DNA from 2 places in the Streptomyces sp. NPDC057682 genome. Region 2 is predicted to be linked to the other one. Evidence: riboswitches for the same ligand, from Rfam matches in the RefSeq annotation. Region 2 holds a riboswitch; the other holds the start of a gene.
What was found. A riboswitch is a leader RNA that binds a small molecule or an ion and turns the genes downstream of it on or off. The one in region 2 is predicted to bind S-adenosylmethionine.

Region 1: another riboswitch for S-adenosylmethionine. It lies ahead of ACFVDM_RS11025 (putative leader peptide); the one in region 2 lies ahead of thrC (threonine synthase).

Annotation. Positions count from the first base shown of each region.
Region 1 covers NZ_JBHVIN010000005.1:270,686-275,815, forward strand. Annotated here, with positions in the region: gene ACFVDM_RS11005 (ABC transporter ATP-binding protein) at 1-182, opposite strand, end outside; gene ACFVDM_RS11010 (benzoate/H(+) symporter BenE family transporter) at 239-1,474, opposite strand; gene ACFVDM_RS11015 (helix-turn-helix domain-containing protein) at 1,620-2,180, shown strand; gene ACFVDM_RS11020 (glutathione S-transferase C-terminal domain-containing protein) at 2,189-2,968, opposite strand; gene ACFVDM_RS11025 (putative leader peptide) at 3,190-3,255, opposite strand; SAM riboswitch class IV at 3,295-3,438, opposite strand; gene ACFVDM_RS11030 (N-acetylmuramoyl-L-alanine amidase) at 3,554-4,144, opposite strand; gene ACFVDM_RS11035 (esterase-like activity of phytase family protein) at 4,361-5,130, opposite strand, start outside.
Region 2 covers NZ_JBHVIN010000029.1:43,372-48,501, forward strand. Annotated here, with positions in the region: gene ACFVDM_RS36855 (MoaD/ThiS family protein) at 95-373, opposite strand; gene thrC (threonine synthase) at 413-1,705, opposite strand; SAM riboswitch class I at 1,723-1,849, opposite strand; gene ACFVDM_RS36865 (glucosyl-3-phosphoglycerate synthase) at 2,014-2,976, shown strand; gene ACFVDM_RS36870 (trehalose-6-phosphate synthase) at 3,021-4,412, shown strand; gene otsB (trehalose-phosphatase) at 4,422-5,130, opposite strand, start outside.

The DNA.
Region 1 (5,130 bases), on a different contig from region 2:
GGAAGCAGCCAGATCGGGCTGTGCTTGACGACGAAGAGGGCGACTGCGAGGGCGAGCCGCCCCCGGTCGGGCCGCAGGAGATGGCCGAGGGTGCGGACCGGGTTCTCGCCGCGGTAGCGGTGGTCGAGGTGGTCGAAGGGTGCCAGGGGGTCGGACGAGAGGGTGGAAACCGCTTTCTGCATGGGGTCATCCCATCGCGGTGCCGCCGTGCGGTGCAACTCCGTTCCACGGTTGCCCGCTAGCGGGCAGGGGCCTTGTCCGGGACCGGGTCCGGGGTCGTCGTCCGTCCCGCGCGGCGGGGGTGTCCGGCCGTGGCGACGGCCGTGGTGACCAGACCGGCCAGCAGGCCCCAGAACGCAGAGCCGATGCCGAGCAGGGTCACTCCGGAGGCGGTGGCGAGGAAGGTCACCACGGCCGCCTCGCGGGAGGCGGGATCGGACAGCGCCGAGACGAGCGAGGCCTCGATGGTGGCGAGGAGGCCGATTCCCGCGATGGCCAGGACGAGTTCGTGCGGCATGGCGGCCAGGAGGGAGGCGACGGTCGCCCCGAGCAGTCCCACGCAGAGGTAGAACACGCCGGCCCAGACGGCCGCCAGGAAGCGGCGTTCGCGGTCGGGGTGGGCCTCCTCGCCGGTGCAGATGGCGGCGGTGATCGCGGCGAGGTTGAGGCCGAAGGCCCCGAAGGGCGCCAGCACCGCGTTGGCCGCGCCGGTCCAGGTCATCAGCGGGGACACCGGGACGTCGTAGCCCGAGCCCCGGAGCACGGCGACGCCGGGCAGGTTCTGGGAGGCCATCGTGACCACGAAGAGCGGGGCGCCGACGCTGACGAGGACCTTCCAGTCGAACTCCGGGGCGGTGAACACCGGGGTGGCGAGGGCGAGCCGGACCGTGCCGAGCTTCCAGCCGCCGGTGAACACGGTGGCCGCCACCCCCGCGGCGAGCGCCACCAGCACCGCGTACCGGGGCAGCAGCCGGCGGGCCAGCAGATAGGCGACGAACATGGGGAACGCGACCGCGAAGCTGCCGTGCATCGTGCTGAACAGCCCGGTGCCGAACCGGAACAGCACTCCGGCCAGCAGGGCGGCCGCCAGCGGCACGGGGATCCGGCTCATCAGCCGGCTGAACCACCCCGTCACGCCGCTGACGAGGATCAGCAGTCCGGAGAAGACGAACGCGCCGATGGCCTGCGGCATCGACACCCCGCTCAGGCCGGTCGTCAGCAACGCGGCCCCGGGCGTCGACCAGGCGGTCACGACGGGTGCGCGGAAGCGCAGCGACAGGCCGATGCTGGTGCAGGCGAGCCCGATGCCGAGGGCGAGCATCCACGAGGAGAGTGCGCGCTCGTCGGCACCGGCCGCCTTCGCGGCGGTGAAGACCAGGGCGGCGGAGCTGGTGACCCCGACCATGACGGCGATCAGTCCGGCGGTCACGGCCGAGGGCGGCGCGGCCGAGCGGATACGGGCGAGCGCGAGCATGAGTGAGCCGCTTTCCTGGTGGGGAGGGGGCCGGGCCCGGCAGGGGCGCCGACAGGCGTTCCGTATACGGAACGTTCTGTTTGTGGAACACTAGAGAGGCGGGCCGACGCCCGTCAACCGGGAACTGCGGAGCGGATGCGGGCCGATGGGGCTGAACGAGGACGTGGGGCGCAGGCTCCGGGCGCTGCGGCGCGAGCGGGAGCTGTCCCTGTCGGAGCTGGCCCGCCGGTCCGGCGTGGGGAAGGGGACGCTCTCCGAGCTGGAGAGCGGCACCCGCAACCCCACCCTGGAGACGCTGTACGCGCTGACCACCGCGCTCGGCCTGCCCCTCAGCGCCGCCCTGGGCGACCCGCCCGCGACGGCCGGCCCCGGCCCCGTCCGCACCGGCGTGTCCGGCAGCGCGGTCACCGCCGTCCTGCTGGAGCGCTACGAGGACGAGGACGGATCGGCCGTCACCGATGTCTTCCGCGTCAGTATCCGCGCGGGCGGCGTCCAGGAGTCCCGGGCCCATGTCCCCGGCACGCGGGAGAGCCTGATGGTCCTGAGCGGCACCGCCGTCGTCGGCCCGCCGGACGCCACCCGCACCGTCGGTCCCGGTGCGAGCGTCCGGTGGCGGGCCGACGTGCCCCATGTCTACGGCGCGCCCGACGGCGCGGTGGAGGGCGTCCTCTTCGTCCGCTATCCCTCGGCGGCCGAGAGCGGCTGACGGACCGTTCAGGCGGCGGCGAGCAGGGCCCCGTACGCCCGCCGGAACGCCGGATGCCCGCCGAGCCGGCGGACGTACGCCTGGAGCCGGGGGTACGCCCCCGGCGCACCGGAGGCGCCCGGCTGGACGAGGGCCGTCCAGAGGTCGACGTCGGCGGCCGTGAGTGCGTCGCCCAGCGCGTACGGCCGCAGCGGGAGCCGGCGCTCCAGCGCGCCGAGCACGGCCGCCCGTCCGCCGGCCTCGGCGAGACCGAGCTCCAGGAGCTCGCGGAGCGCCTCGATGTCGGGGGCCAGGGCGGAAGGGGTGAGTGTGCCGGGGCGGTCGGCCCCCTGGCCGGACACCAGCTCCGCGAGATCACGCAGGATGTCCGGGGTGTGGTTGCTGACGATGCGTCCGCTCCACCGGTCGCGCAGCGCGGGGACGGTCAGCGGGCCGTCGTAGTGGTGCACCGTCGCCTCGTACGCGGCGCGCAGCGAGGCGAAGCCGTCCGGGGAGGCGGCCGGGTGCGTCAGCAGGGTGGTGGTGACGTTCTGATCCGGGCCGAGCAGGTCCAGGGTGATCGAGACGCGCAGTGAGCGCGGACAGCCGGCGGACAGGAAGAGTTCGTAGCGGTGAGGGGCGGGATAGAAGCCGCCCGCGAGACCGACGCCGATCCGGCTGTGGAAGCGCGGTGAGGGAATCCCCGACGGGGGGCGCAGACCCAGCGCGCGGGCGGGGGAGATGGTGGGCGCGGGGGTACGCGGGGGCGTTCCGGTCGTACCGAGGCCGCGCGGGACTGTTTCGGGCATGACTCTCCTGTGGGATCCCTGGAGGAACGACGGAGCCGCCGCCGCGTTCTGGGCGGCGGGACGAGGAAAGGGCGACCGCGCCCGCGCGGGGGTGTGCGGGGGCGCTGGGGACCGGCCGGAGGCCGTCCGTTCGGGGAGCGGACCGGCGGGTGCGGGGCGGTGGGCGGCGGTCCGGCCGGCCGGGACGGCGGCGGGCCGGGCGGACCCGGGGGCGCGGGCGCCTACGAGGCGCTGGCGACGCGCAGCAGGTCGATGTGCAGACGCCTCGTCAATCCGTTCCTGGGCACTTCCCACCGGTCCTGCCGTCGGGGCGCCCGCGGGAGGCGGGGCCGCGCTTGTCCTGTCGCGCCGACAGGACCCGGTCGTCACCCGGAGCACCCCATCGCGGCCGAAGGGTTGCGCGTCAGCGGGCCGGGGCCGATGACCGCGCGGACGGGGAGCCCGTGCGCGCGGCGCTGACAGTCGTGACCGTCCCCGTCAGTCTCGGCCCGCCCGGTGGCGCCGTCAAGGACACCGTCGCCGCTGTCTCGACAGGTGGTCGGTTCCCGTGCGGCGAGGGGGTGTTGAGGAATGCGCGCGACCGGCTCAGCCCGCGCTCAGCAGGTTGACCAGCCGGATGTAGCGCACCCAGTCCCAGTGGCTTCCCGGGTCCGTGTGGTCGGAGCCCGGCACCTCGGAGTGGGCCAGGATGTGCGCACGGTCCTTGGGGATGCCGTAGCGGTCGCAGATCGAGGCGGTCAGCAGGGCCGACTTCTCGTACAGGGCGTTGGTGAAGTACGAGGGCTGGTCCACGTACCCCTCGTGCTCGATGCCGATGCTGCGGGTGTTGTAGTCCCAGTTTCCCGCGTGCCAGGCGATGTTCTTCTCCCGGACGCACTGGTCGATGTAGCCGTCCGAGGAGCGCACCACGTAGTGCGCGGACACCTGTTTCGCCGGGTTCTGGAAGATGGCCACGGCGTCGGAGAACGTCTCCTGGGTGACATGGATGATCACGTACTGGACGGGATACGCCGAAGGGCGGGAGGAGACCGTGTAGTTGGAGGTCGACGCCGGGGCCCAGTGCGCCGTCGGATAGTCCGTGTCGCCGGCCTCGGCCGCGCTGGCCCGGACGGACGAGGGAAGCAGCGCCGCGGCGACGGTGGCCGCGGTGCCCTGGATGATCCTTCTGCGGTCCATGTGTGTACTCCTGGAGGTGGGGGGACGGAGGAACACGGCTCGCACACACGTCCGTTGAACGGACCCCTGCGTCCGATGTCCGGCCGGGCGGTGTGCGCGCCCACCGTACGGGCGTGGCGCGGGCGGCGGAAGACGGCGCGGCGCGAAAACGGGGCGCGCGGACGCGAGCGGGCCGCCGGGCGGGGAACCCGGCGGCCCGAGGAGTACGACGGAGCGTCAGTGTGCCAGCGGGCGCGGCAGTTCGACGGTCGTCACGGTCGTCCTGATCCCGGAGTCGACCAGCCGCCCGTGCGCGTCGAAGGCGCCGGCCCCGTCCGTCATCCCGAAGTCGTTGTCGTTGACGAGGGCCAGGGTGCTGCGGCCGGTCACCGCCACCCCCTCGATCTTGCCGGGCACGCCCGGCACCGTCCCGAGGTCGACGACCAGGCTCTTGCGGAGCACCGGGACGCCGGAGGCCGCCGGGTCCGCCAGCTCCTCGTACGACGGGGAGGAGGCCGGGGCGTCCCAGCGCGACCCCAGGATCCCGGCGCCGCGCGGCAGCGTGACGCGGTGCAGGCGTGCCGTGCGGTCGGTGCGCTCCTCGACGAGCAGGGTGTCGCGGCCGATCGCGACGACGGACGAGACCTTCAGCTCCGAGGTGTCGTCCTCGCCCGGGTCCACGACGTCCACCGGGTCGAAGCGGTAGGCGTACTCGGCGGTGACGGCCTTCTTCTTCGTCGAGAACCGCAGCAGCCGGATGTTGCGCGAGGACTCGCCCGCGTCCTGGTCGGGGAGAGAGAGCGGGCTCTGGACCGCCATCACCAGATCGCCGCCGGGCAGCAGTGCCAGCCCCTCGAAGCCCCGGTTGACCTTCCGGTGCAGCAGGATGCCGGGCAGCGCCTCCACCACGGGGTAGTCGGCGCCCCGCAGATCCAGCCCCTCGGGAACGTAGCGGGTCAGCACCCGCCCCCGCTCCGATACGTGCACGAGTGACGGCCCGTACTCGT
Region 2 (5,130 bases):
GCTCAACCATGCAGAATTGCCCCCTCCGCTTCTCTCGCGGAGGGGGCAATACCGGTGACGCGGTGGAGTCGGGCCGCCCGGAGCGGCCCGGGGATCAGCAGCCGCCGGCGACGGCGGGGATGATCGAGATGCCGGCGCCGTCCGGGGTGGCCGTGTCCAGGCCGCCCTCGAAGCGGACGTCGTCGTCGTTGACGTACACGTTGACGAAGCGGCGGAGCTTGCCCTGGTCGTCCAGGACGCGGGCGGCGATGCCCGGGTGGTTCTTCTCCAGGGACTCGATCACCTCGGAGAGGACGGCACCCTCCGCGGGGACCTCGGCCTGGCCGCCGGTGTAGGTACGGAGGATGGTGGGGATGCGGACCTTGACGCTCATGGTGTGCCCTTCCTGAAGTCTCGGGTGATCGAAAGCTACTCAGTTACCGGCGAGTCCGGCCGCGCGGAACGCGTCGAGGTTCGGCCGGATCGTGGCCGTCGCCTGAGAGGTCTCGGCCACCGCGTCCAGGGTCTTGAGGCCGTCCCCGGTGTTCAGGACGACGGTGGTGAGCGCCGGGTCGAGCAGGCCGTCCTCGATGAGCTTCTTCGTCACGCCGACGGTCACGCCGCCCGCGGTCTCGGCGAAGATGCCCTCGGTGCGGGCCAGCAGCTTGATCGCGTCGACGATCTGCTCGTCGTTCACGTCCTCCACCGCGCCGCCGGTGCGGCGGGCGATGTCCAGGACGTACGGGCCGTCGGCCGGGTTGCCGATCGCGAGGGACTTGGCGATCGTGTTCGGCTTCTGCGGGCGGACCACGTCGTGGCCGGCCTTGAAGGCGGCGGAGACCGGGGAGCAGCCCTCGGCCTGGGCACCGAAGATCTTGTACGGCTTGTCCTCGACCAGCCCGAGCTTGATCAGCTCGCGCAGCCCCTTGTCGATCTTGGTCAGCTGGGAGCCGGACGCGATCGGGATGACGATCTGGTCGGGCAGCCGCCAGCCGAGCTGCTCGCAGATCTCGTACGCCAGGGTCTTGGAGCCCTCGCCGTAGTACGGGCGCAGGTTGACGTTGACGAAGCCCCAGCCCTCGCCCAGCGGGTCGCCGATGAGCTCGGAGCAGAAGCGGTTGACGTCGTCGTAGTTGCCCTCGATGCCGACCAGCTCGCCGCCGTACACCGCGGCCATGACGACCTTGCCCTGCTCCAGGTCGTGCGGGATGAAGACGCAGGAACGCAGGCCGGCGCGGGCGGCGGCGGCGCCGACGGCGCCGGCCAGGTTGCCGGTGGAGGAGCAGGACAGGGTGGTGAAGCCGAAGGCGCGGGCGGCCTCGACGGCGATCGCGACGACGCGGTCCTTGAAGGAGTGCGTCGGGTTGCCGGAGTCGTCCTTGACGTACAGGCCGCCGGTGACGCCCAGCTCGCGGGCGAGGTTGTCGGCCTTGACCAGCTTGGTGAAGCCGGGGTTGAGGTTGGGCTTCTCGGCGACGTCGGCGGGCACCGGCAGCAGCGGCGCGTAACGCCAGATGTTGTCCGGACCGGCCTCGATGCGCTTCTTCAGCTCCTCGGGAGAGCCGCTCGGGAGGTCGTACGCCACTTCGAGCGGCCCGAAACAGGACGCGCAGGCGAAGATCGGGCCGAGGGCGAATCGCTCGCCGCATTCGCGGCAGGAAAGCGCGGCGGCGGGACCCAGGTCCGGGGAGGAATCGGTGTGAACTGCGACAGTCTCAACAGCCATGATGGCGAGGCCCTTTCTCCTCATCTTCCTCATGGCGCGTTTCGCCACGAGACGGAATTGGCACCTTCCCCACCGAACCTCGCGGTCGGCAGGAGGGTTGCCGGGACTTCAACGGGCCGTTCCCTCTGTCCCTCTGGATGAGCGCTGTGGCACCGGATCATGGGCGCACCATGGATCCGGGCGTTTATCGGCGGACGGACCCCGGCATGCGATGGCCATCTGCGTTGTTCAAGACTGTAACCGAAGCACCGGAGGGTTGAGATAGTCGTCCGGTCCGCGAGATGGATCACATACAGGGAGTGCCGACCGTGCTGGAAGAGGTCGAACGCTGGCTGGCCAGGCGTTCCTGGTCGGCCGCCGACCGTCCGCTGGACCGTCTGCTGGCCGCCAGGGCCGGTCTGGGGGCCGGGGACCCGCACGGCGGGAGCGTCAGCGTGGTGCTGCCCGCGCTGAACGAGGCGGAGACCGTCGGTGACATCGTCGCGACGGTCCGGCGCGAGCTGATGGAGAAGGTCCGGCTGGTCGACGAGCTGGTGGTGATCGACTCCGGTTCGACGGACGCCACCGCCGAGGTGGCCCGCCGGGCGGGCGCCCGGGTGATCCACCGGGACGCGATCCTGCCGCGTCTGCCGGCCGTCCCCGGCAAGGGCGAGGTGCTGTGGCGGTCACTCCTGGTGACCGGCGGGGACATCGTCTGCTTCGTGGACGCGGACCTGAGGGAGTTCTCCGCGGACTTCGTCTCGGGCATCGTCGGACCGCTGCTGACCGATCCGTCGGTGCAGTTCGTCAAGGCGATGTACGACCGCCCGTTCGGGGACACCGCGGGCCAGGGCGGCCGGGTCACGGAGATGGTGGCGCGCCCGCTGCTCAACCTGCACTGGCCGCAGCTGGCCGGTTTCGTCCAGCCGCTGGGCGGCGAGTACGCGGTGCGGCGCTCCCTGCTGGAGCGGCTGCCGTTCCCGGTCGGTTACGGGGTGGAGCTGGGCCTGCTGGTCGACGCCCTGCACACCGTGGGCCTGGACGCCCTCGCGCAGGTGGACGTCGGGGTCCGCCGCCACCGCCACCAGGACGGCCAGGCGCTCGGCCGGATGGCCGCCGCGATCTACCGGACCGCGCAGCTGCGGCTCTCCCGGGGCCATCTGGTCCGCCCCCATCTGACCCAGTTCGAACGCGGCGAGCACGGCTTCGTCCCGCACACCTATCCGGTGGACACCGAGGAACGGCCGCCGATGCGCGAGATCGAGGAGTACGTTTCAGGCCGCGCGGCCTGACTTCGCACGTTTGGGCGGTTCGTGATCGGGCTAGATTCCGCAACATGGTCTCCGAGCACGCCCCGCAGCCCGCTGCCCAGGTCCTCGTCGCGTCCAACCGCGGCCCGGTCTCGTACACGCTCCGTGACGACGGCTCGCTCGACGCCAAGCGCGGCGGCGGCGGTCTCGTCTCCGGGCTGAGCGCCGTCGACGACAAGGTCTGGGTCTGCGCCGCCCTGGGCGACGGCGACCGCGAGGCGGTCCGCAGAGGGGCGGCCGAGCCGGGCGTCCGGATGCTCGACATCGACGCGGACGTGCACGCCGACGCGTACAACGGCATCGCCAACTCGGTCCTCTGGTTCATCCACCACCTGCTCTACCAGACGCCCGTCGAGCCCGTCTTCGACGCGGAGTTCCGGCGGCAGTGGGCGTCCTACGAGGCCTACAACCGGGCCTTCGCCGACGCGCTCGCCGAGGAGGCCGGGCCGGGCGCGGCGGTCCTCGTGCAGGACTACCACCTGGCCCTGGTCCCCGGCATGCTCCGGGCGCTCCGCCCCGATCTGCGGATCGGGCACTTCTCGCACACCCCGTGGGCGCCCGTCGACTACTTCCGGCTGCTGCCCGACGACATCGCCGAGCAGCTGCTGCGCGGCATCCTCGGGGCGGACCGGGCGGCGTTCCTGACCCGCCGCTGGGCCGACGCGTTCCTCGCCTGCTGCACGGACCTCCTCGGCGGCACCGGACGCACCCGCGTCGGGGTGCACGGGCTGGGCGCCGACGGCGACTTCCTGCGCCGCCGGTCGCACGAACCGGACGTGGACGAGCGGATGGCGGCCCTGCGCGAGCAGGTGGGCCCCGGCCGGAAGACGATCGTCCGCGTGGACCGTACGGAGCTGTCGAAGAACATCGTCCGCGGACTGCACGCCTACCGCGCCCTGCTCGACGCCCGGCCCGAATGGCGCGGCCGCGTCGTCCACATCGCGTTCGCCTACCCCTCCCGCCAGGACCTGGCCGTCTACCGGGAGTACACCGAGGAGGTGCGCCGCGTCGCCGACGGCGTCAACGAGGCGTACGGCACGGCGGACTGGACCCCGGTCGTCCTGCACGTCGAGGACGACTTCGCCCGCTCCCTCGCCGCGTACCGGCTGGCCGACGTCGCCCTCGTCAACCCGATCCGGGACGGCATGAACCTGGTCGCCAAGGAGGTCCCGGTCGTCTCCGACGAGGGCTGCGCGCTGGTCCTGTCCCGGGAGGCGGGGGCGTACGAGGAGCTGGGCGAGGACGCGCTCGTGGTCAACCCCTACGACGTCTCCGCCACGGCCGTCGCCCTGCACGAGGCCCTGACCATGGCCGGTGACGAACGGGCGGACCGCAGCCGCAGGCTCGCCGAGGCGGGAACGGCGCTGCCGCCGCAGCGCTGGTTCCTGGACCAACTGGAGGCGCTGCGGCGGGAGTAGGGGCGGCGGTCAGCCCTTCCGTTCCCGGATCCGGTCCGCGAGCGCCCGCAGGAAGCCGACGACCGCCTCCGGGCCGGGGAGCGACAGGTCGGCGCGCTCGGCCAGTTCGGTGACCTCGGTGCTGCCGCTGCAGACCAGCAGGCCCGGGGTGCCGCCGGCGCGGAGCTTCTCCACCGCCGCGTACGCGGCGAGGTCGCCGAGGTCGTCGCCCGCGTAGAGCACGGACTCGGCGCCCACCTCGCGGAGGTAGCGGGTGAGGGCGACGCCCTTGTCCATGCCGGGCGGGCGCAGTTCCAGGACGAGTCGGCCCGGTTCGACGATCAGGCCGTGCCGGGCGGCGAGTTCGCCGAGCGGGCCGCGCAGCGCCTCGAAGGCGCCCTGCGGGTCGGCGGCGCGGCGGGTGTGGACGGCGACGGCCTGGCCCTTCTCCTCGGTCCAGGTGCCGTGCCAGGCGTCGAACCGGTCGAGCACGCCCGGGAGTTCGGCCCGGACGGCGGCGACGCCGGGGTGCGGGGCCGGGGTGGTGACGGTGCCGGTGGCGGCGTCCCAGCGTTCGGCGCCGTAGTGGCCGAGGACGACGAGGCGGTCCAGGCCGGGCACTCCGGCGAAGCCGCCGCGCCGGACCGCGACGCCGGCCTGCCGGCCGGTGATCACGGCGACGGAGGCGACCAGCGGGGAGAGCGCGACCAGGGCCTCGACGGCGCCGGGATGGGCGCGG